DNA from 2 places in the Paraburkholderia sp. GAS448 genome. Region 1 is predicted to be linked to the other one. Evidence: predicted binding sites of a transcription regulator. Region 1 holds the regulator's gene; the other holds the start of a gene.
What was found. The regulator FNR, encoded in region 1, switches genes on or off when oxygen is low (the NO sensors DNR and NnrR bind a similar motif). The targets are predictions, from matches to a motif close to TTGATNNNNATCAA.
Positions count from the first base shown of each region.

Region 1 (4,210 bases):
AGGAAAAAACCCGCATCGCCCGCGAGTTGCACGATGATCTCGGCCAGCAGTTGACGGCGCTGAAAATGGATCTCTCGTCGGTCGAGATGGCGCTCACCGCTGATCCCGCCTTAAGGCCCGAAATTTTCAGGCAGTTGCACGGCATGCGCCGGCTGATCGACGCGACGGTCGCATCCGTCCGGCGGATCGCCGCCGACCTGCGGCCGGTGATGCTGGATGACCTCGGCCTGATTCCGGCAATCGAATGGCTCGCCAGCGATTTCACGAGCCGTTACGGCATCGACGTCGAACGCCGCATCGAAACCGGCGAGACCCGCTTCACGCGCGACGGCGCGACGGCGTTGTTCCGCATCGTGCAGGAAGCGCTGACCAACGTCGCGAAGCATGCCGACGCTACACTCGTCATGCTGACAATGCGCATCGAGGACGCGTCCTGTGTGCTGCGGATCGTCGACAACGGACACGGCGCGGGCGAGCGCGATACGCGGGCGGAGAAGTCCTTTGGCCTGCTGGGCATCCGCGAGCGGGTGCATATGCTGGGCGGGTCCGTCGAAATCGACACAGCGAACGGGAAAGGCTTCGCGATCACGGTCACGTTCCCGCTACAGGCGATAAAACTCGAAGAGGACCCGCCATGACGAAGGTGCTGATCGCCGACGACCACACGCTGGTGCGTGATGGCCTGCGGCATATCCTGCAGAACGCAAGCGGCTTCGAGGTGGTCGGCGAGGCAAACGACGGCGCGAGCACGATCGCGCTGATCCGCGGCACGCAAGCCCACGTGCTGGTGCTCGACCTGTCGATGCCCGGCCGCAACGGCGTCGAACTCATCAGGCAGATCAAGGACGAAAAGCCTGCCTTGCGCATCCTCGTGCTGACCATGCATGCGGAACAGCAATATGCGGTGCGTGCCTTCAAGGCTGGCGCGTCAGGCTATCTGACGAAGGAAAGCGCCAGCGCCGAACTGGTCTCGGCGGTCACGAAGGTCGCAAGCGGCGGCGTCTACGTGAGCCTTGCGATGGCGGAGCAGTTTGCGCAGAGTCTCAACGAACCGGTCGATACGCTGCCGCATCAGCGTCTGTCGGACCGGGAGTTCGATGTGTTCCGACGCATTGCGGCCGGCCAGACGATCTCCGAAATCGCCCTGGAGCTGTGTGTCAGCGCGAAGACAGTCAGCACCTACAAGACCCGCATCCTTGAAAAGATGCAGATGCCGCACGAAGCCGCGCTCGTGCGCTATGCGGTGCGCCACAAGCTTTTCGGCGAGGACGACGAGATCTGATTGCCGTGGGTACCGGCGTGGTTTGGCTGCCGCGCTGCCCGAGCAACCGGGACGCTTCCAAAGCGGCATTGATCGGTCCTCTTTTGTAGGCATTTCCCTACACACCTTCCGCGCCGCCTACGCCAACTTCATACACGGACGATTTGTTTTCGGGTCGGTGCCTCCCATACTGCAGCGCATGACCTGCGATATTCCCGATAACGCGAACGCGTCGTTTCGCACCGCCTGCATGGCCTTCGGAGCGCACGACTTCTTCGACAGATCCAGCGAGTTCGAGCTGACCCGCGACACGATCGAGCACATTGCGCGCGAGCATTTCGCTCGCACCACCCAGGAACGAGGAGCACATCATGTCTGACGTAGCCGACTACCCCGTCGCCGCGCCGGTTGCCCTGCCCGCAGCGCCGGTATCGCCCGCACCCTGGGTAGCCAGCGCCGCAAACAGCGCCCTGCGGCCGGCCGCGCGCTGCTCGACCTGCGCGATGCGCGCGGTCTGCATGCCGCAAGGCCTCTCACTGCTCGAACTGCAACGACTCGACGCGATCATCTGCTCGACGCGCATGGTCAGGCAGGCAGAGGCGCTCTATCGCGCGGGCGATGCTTTCCAGAGCATCTACGCGGTGCACGCAGGGTCGTTCAAGACCGTCGTCATGCATCGCGACGGACGCGAGCAGGTGACGGGATTTCATCTCGCGGGCGATGCGCTCGGTCTGGATGGCGTGAGCACGGGCCATCACAGCTTCGATGCGATCGCCATCGAAGACAGCAACGTCTGCATCATCCCGTTTCACCTGCTCGAATCGTTGTGCCGGGAGGTCAAGGGCATTCAGCAGCACGTGCACCGGATGATGAGCAGCGAGATCGTCCGCGAATCCGTCCTGATGATGCTGCTCGGCACGATGTCGGCCGAGCAGCGCGTCGCAGCTTTCCTGCTCAATCTGTCGGCCCGGCTCAAGGCTCGCGGCTACTCGTCGGCGGAGTTCAACCTGCGGATGACGCGCGAGGAAATCGGCAGCTATCTCGGCATGAAACTCGAAACCGTCAGCCGCATGTTCTCGAAATTCCAGCGGGAAGGACTGGTCGATGCGCGCGGCAAACAGATTCGCATCCTCGATCCGGAAGGACTCGAGCGGGTTTGAGCCTGTTTGTACGCGTCGAGTGACCTCCTGCGATACACGGCGATATCCAGCGGCACGTCGACGCGAAACCGGCAGACGCGCCATCCGGGCGGCGAAGCGTCCGTCCGCTTCTGCGTCACCTCATCGACAGGACTGCCGCGCCGGCCAGCCGTCCCTCACGCAGGTCTGAGAGTGCCCGGTTGGCGTCGCCAAGCGGATAGGGCGTTGTCGTAATGACAAGGCGCTTCTCGCCCGCCAGCTTCATGAAAGCCGCGCCGTCTTCACGCGTCAGGTTCGCCACCGACACGACGCGCCGCTCGCCCCACAAGAACGCGTATGGAAACGACGGAATGTCGCTCATGTGAATTCCGCCGCACACGACGATGCCGCCCTTCGCCACCGCCTTGAGCGCAACCGGCACCAGCGCGCCCACCGGGGCGAAGAGCAGCGCGGCGTCGAGTTCCTCCGGCGGCTCGTCGCCGCTGCTGCCGGCCCAGCTCGCCCCGAGGCTCAGCGCGAGTTGCTGCGCGGCGGTGTCTCCCGCGCGGGTGAAAGCATAGACCGTGCGCCCCTCGTGACGCGCAACCTGTGCGACGATATGCGCGGCCGCCCCAAAGCCGTAAATGCCGATGCGCCTCGCGTCACCCGCCATCTTCAAGGTCCTGTAGCCGATCAGGCCCGCGCACAGCAGCGGCGCGGCTTCCACATCGGAGTACTGAGGCGGCAGGTGAAAGCAGTAACGGCTGTCCGCCACTGTACGTTCTGCGTAGCCGCCATCGATCGTGTAGCCCGTGAAACCCGGGTCGTCGCAGAGATTTTCGTGGTGTGAATGGCAATAACGGCAGTGTCCGCAGGTGCGCCCCACCCACGGCACGCCGACACGATCGCCCACGGCGAAACCGTCGACACCCGCGCCGAGCCCGGCGACCGTGCCGACGATCTCGTGACCGGGAATCACCGGTCGCTTCGGATCGGTCAGTTCGCCGTCGACCACATGCAGATCCGTGCGGCAAATCCCGCAGGCGTGGATATCGATCAGCAGCTGCCCCGCAGACGGCATCGGGTCGGATACGTCCATCTCGCGTAGCAGCGCCGAGTTGCCGTCGAATACCATCGCCCGCATGGTTCGCCTCCTGAACGGCCTGCCTGAATGGCCTGCCTCAGCGGTTTGTCCGCACCCCAGAAAGGCGCGCTGCGCCAGCGGCCGCGGCGACCGCCCGGGGAAATTCACTGGCAGAACCTGAAAAACCCGCTATGCAGAAGCACCGGCTTGCCTTCGACTTCCTTCAACATCCGCTCAGCCGAATGTTCGATTGCGGACCGGTGTGCTTCGAACGCGCTGAGCAGATCGTCTTCGCGCAGCGACGCCGCGCCGAAATGATCTTCAAGCGCCTCTGCCGTCACGGCGCATTGAACCCGCTTGCCGTCTACCACAGCCGTAAAGGCAACCACGAGATCCCTCGCGCAATACTCTGGCATTTCCGGCGGAAAATGAATATGCATGACCCTCGCCTCGCACTATGCGTGGCCCTGTGACGCGCCAGCGGTTCGGCCCGGACACCGGCCATGCTGCATGGCGAGGCCGCCGTCGCCACGCGCGACGTGCGCCTTCATACAGCATAGCCCGCCGGTGCTGCACTGCAAGACATGGTGCCGGGGCAGGCTTGAGCCAGATCAATCGCTCCTCGGCGCCCGATGATCGTGTGCCCGTCATGGGGCGCGCGGCGGGCCAGTTTCGGCCCGCAAGCGACGCGCGCTGGTGGTTGGTGCACGCATGTCGATCGCGTTGATCACTGCATGTTCTGCCACA
Region 1 covers NZ_JBNDKT010000008.1:40,277-44,486, forward strand. The annotation lists gene P3T23_RS16820 (PAS domain S-box protein) at 1-638, shown strand, start outside; gene P3T23_RS16825 (response regulator) at 635-1,282, shown strand; gene P3T23_RS16830 (hypothetical protein) at 1,305-1,640, shown strand; gene fnr (fumarate/nitrate reduction transcriptional regulator Fnr) at 1,633-2,421, shown strand; gene P3T23_RS16840 (zinc-dependent alcohol dehydrogenase family protein) at 2,537-3,523, opposite strand; gene P3T23_RS16845 (DUF1488 domain-containing protein) at 3,628-3,903, opposite strand; gene P3T23_RS16850 (c-type cytochrome) at 4,096-4,210, shown strand, end outside.

Region 2 (4,210 bases), on a different contig from region 1:
CCAAACTCGTTGTCCCAGCCGAACTCGCCATCTTCCCTTGGCATGCCGAGCATCGTCGAACCGGCCGGCACATGGACCATCGAGTCGGCGATCACGTGAACCGGATCGGTCGTCGCGTCTGAAATTTCCGGTGCGATTTTCTGTGCAAGCGGCAGTTGATGCAGCATGTACGCAAGCGTCTCCGCATGCATCAGGCGGTGCTCGATTGCGACATGCAGCAGTTGCTCTGCAGACCCTGTCCGCATGCCCTCATGCGCGAGTTCGAATGAAGCGAGGTGTTCATCGATCTGCGCGCGGGCGCGAGCAGCATAGTCGCGGACGGTGTCGAGCGATGGCCAGTCGCCGGGCTCGTCGGTGGGGAAGCCACCGTCGACAGGATCGATGCCGAATGCAAACAGCTGATCGAGTTGCGGACTGAAAGCGGGCAGATCGAACAGCCGCTGATCCAGAAGATTGCGGTCGAAAGCTTCGAGATGTCCGATGTAAAACACGATCCGGTGACGCTCGCGGATCGGCCGTTCGTAGAGGAATTCGGGTTTGACGACGGCGAAGAGTGCGTCGCTGACGCGGCGCGCTTCGATAAGCCGATGGACAAGCGGATGCTGGAGGGCGGGTTCGCGATTCATTGCGCCGGGTCTCCTTGTGGAGGTCAGTCTGAAACTGTACCTGCGCGCAGAACACATGCCAAGGCGAATCGACACTCCGTGCGCCGCGGCGGAGCGGCAACGAAGCGGCGCCGGAGCTGACTTACAGGTGCTGAAGACCTTCGAAATCGACGATGCGGATGAACTTGCCCTGGGTGTCGAGCAGGCCGCGCTTTTGAAATCTTGACAGCGTCCGGCTGACCGTTTCGAGGGTCAAGCCGAGGTAGCTGCCCATGTCTTCGCGCGTCATCCGCAGATTGAATTCGTTTGACGAATATCCGCGCTGCGCATTGCGTCTGGACACATCGAGCAGAAACGCGGCGACGCGCTCGTCAGCGCTGAGCGATCCCAGGACCATCATCTGCCCTGCCTCGCGGACGATCTGTTCGCCCATCAGCTTGTGAAACCGGTCCTGCATCGAGCCGATTTCCCGACACAGACGCTTGAGCGCAGCGTAAGGCACGATGCACACCGAGCTGTCCTCCAGCGCAACCGCGCTGCACGCGTGCACCCCGTCGCTGATGCCGTCGAGACCGAGGGCTTCGCCCGCGATGCGCAGGCCCGTCACCTGTTCGCGCCCGTCCCGATGTGCCATCGACGTCTTCAGCGACCCGGAGCGCACCGCGTAGAGGTTGTCGAACGGATCGCCGCCGCGATAGAGCGCTTCGCCGCGGCGGATCGTGCGCGCGGTACAGATCAGCGCTTCGAGCTTCGGCACGTCGCTGGCCTCCATGCCCTGCGGCATGCAGAGGTGCCGCATTGCGCAGGTCGAGCAGCGAGCTGCATCGCGTGCCGCGCGAACCGGACGGGCGGCGCGGCGAGGCCGGTTCGCGGTGGGCGGCGGAAAGGTTGCAGTGAGCATGATCGGAACCGGTCGAGTGATGGTGCCCTGATTGTCCCACCCGCCCGGCGCGGCCCTTCGCGACAAAACGACGCGTCGATAGGCAGCGCGCGACGTTGAGCGGCGTCATGGTTTTCCGCACCACGCGAGGGCGCATCCCCGCGCGAGCGCGCACGACCGTCTCACCGTGCGACGCCGGGCCGCTGCGGCGGCGGTCAGGCTAGACGCCGCCGGTTTTCTCCGCAGGCGGCTCCCGGCCGGCTGCCGAAGGCACGAGCAGCACAGGCAAGGTTGCCTGCCGCACGACGCGCTCAGCGACACTGCCAAGAATCAGACGCTGGAAGCCACGCCGGCCGTGTGTGCCCATCACGAGCAGATCGGCCTTGAAGGCGTCGGCGGCGTTCAGGACCAGAACTGAAACGTCTTCGAGCGAAGAGGCTTCGCCGGTTACCAGATCGCCCTCTATGCCCTTCTCGCGCATCGCCTGGACCAGCTCGGCGCCCAGTTCCTTGCCCTGCTCGACCAGCCGGTTACGCAGGATCGACGGATCGTAGCCGGGTGCCTCGAAGTACATCGGTGTGTTTTCCACGGCGTAGAACGCCTCCAGCACCGCGCCATTCGACACGGCCAGGTCGAGTGCGGCATTGAAGGCGCGGCGCGACGTTTCGCTGCCGTCGACTGCTACCAGAATACGTGTGTACATGAGACCTCCGCAGCGGATGAACCAGATGGTGCGCGCAGTCCTTCGGGGAAGACAAGACGTCCCGAAGGACCGGTGCGGGATAGATGCATGTGCAGCGCAAGCTTAAATGATCCGTGAAAAGGACGCACTTTCCCATGATGTAAATCAAGTGGTTAGCCGACGCGGAGCGTGCCGCCGGGTCCGCCAACTCCCTGTCATATGGACTTCACAGCCTGTCGGTCGCCTTTGCTGGTCAAATATTTCGGTCAGGATGGAGGCCAGTTTGCCTTACAATCATGCTCAATTCAGACAAGCTGCTGCCATCGACGATGAACGAGCGCAAATCATCCGGGTTGCCCGACAGGATCTACGGGGACATCCTGAACCGTATTCTCGAAGGCGAGTACAAGGAAGGTGAGCGGTTGCCTACCGAGCACGCGCTCGCCGAGCGTTTCGAGACGTCGCGCCCGACGGTTCGCGAAGCGCTCGCCCGGCTGCGCGCGGACGGCATCATCAGCACCCGGCACGGTTCGGGCACCACGGTCGCGCGTCGGCCCGATCCGGACGTGCGCCGCTTTGCGCCGCTCGAGACACTGTCCGATATTCGCCGTTGCTACGAATTCCGCATCGTGACCGAGGCCGGCGCGGCCGCGCTCGCCGCGCAACAGGCCGAGGCCGACGATATCGCCGCGATCCAGCTGGCCTGGGACGAACTGGAGCGGATCATCGAAACACAGGGCATCGGCGCGAAAGATGATTTCGCGTTTCACCTGGCTGTGGCGCGCGCGTCGAAGAACCAGTTTTTCATCACCGTGATGTCGTTTATCGAAGAGCAGATCGTCTTCAGCATGAATCTGTCGCGCAATCTATCGCTTGTGAAAACGGTCGAACGGCAGCGCCTCGTGCAGGCCGAACATCTGGCCGTGCTCGAAGCGATCCGGCGCAAGGATTCCGCCGCCGCCGGGCAGGCGATGCGTGCTCACCTCGAAAACGCCCTCAACCGCATGTTCGGTTCGTAATTCCCGCTGTTTTCCTGCTCTCCTGCTGGCTGCAGTCAGCTGCCTTTTGATCGCCGTTTTGTCTTTTGCGCGCCGCGAGGCGCCGTTCCGAAGTGAATCGTTCCAGGCCCCTGCCTTTCCGTGACGCGTTGCTGGCCATGCTCGGCATCGCACTCGTCAACATGCTGGTCGCGCTCGACCAGACCGTCGTGAGTACCGCGCTGCCATCTATCGTGTCCGAGTTGCGCGGCTTCGAGTTCTACGCGTGGATCGCAAGCGCCTATCTGCTGGCCTCGGTAGTGACCGTGCCGGTGTTCGGCCGCCTCGGCGACTACTTCGGGCGCAAGCGCTTCGTGCTTGCCGCCGTGATCGTCTTCACCGTGGCGTCCGCGCTGTGCGGCCTGGCGACGAGCATGCCGTTTCTCGTCGCCGCGCGCGGCTTGCAGGGCGTGGGCGGCGGGATGATGGTGGGCACCGCGTTCGCTTCGATTCCCGATCTGTTTCCCGATCCGCGTGCACGCGTGCGCTGGCAGGTCATCATGGCCGCGGCGTACGGGATCGGCACGGCGGCAGGGCCGTCGCTCGGCGGCTGGCTGAGCCAGCATTTCGGCTGGCGCTCGACGTTTCTCGTCAATCTGCCGGTTGGTGTCCTTGCGCTGTACTTCATCTGGGCGCACCTGCCGAACTACCGCCGCGAGACGACCGGCGAAGTGCGCATCGACTGGACCGGCGCGGTGCTCGTCGCGCTGGTGCTCGGCGGTTTCCAGATGTTCATCGAGGCGGTGCCGAAAGAAGGGCTGACAGGCGGCAACCTCGTGCTGGGCGCGCTGGTGATGATCGGCGCGGCAGCGCTCCTCGTCTGCGAGCGGCGCGCCACGCACCCGATCGTGCCGCTCGACCTCTTCAAGGACGCACAACTGGTCACGCTCTTCACGCTGTCGACGCTGTCCGGTTTCGTGATGTTTTCGCTGATCTTTTTCGCACCGCTGCTGTTGCAGGGCGGTTTTGGCCTGTCGCCGCAGCAGGCCGGCCTGCTGGCGACGCC
Region 2 covers NZ_JBNDKT010000001.1:241,120-245,329, reverse strand. The annotation lists gene P3T23_RS01100 (SUMF1/EgtB/PvdO family nonheme iron enzyme) at 1-626, opposite strand, end outside; gene P3T23_RS01095 (helix-turn-helix domain-containing protein) at 748-1,506, opposite strand; gene P3T23_RS01090 (universal stress protein) at 1,706-2,188, opposite strand; gene P3T23_RS01085 (FadR/GntR family transcriptional regulator) at 2,497-3,186, shown strand; gene P3T23_RS01080 (MFS transporter) at 3,324-4,210, shown strand, end outside.
Region 2: the regulator FNR is predicted to act here: its motif matches at 2,323-2,336, upstream of P3T23_RS01090 (universal stress protein).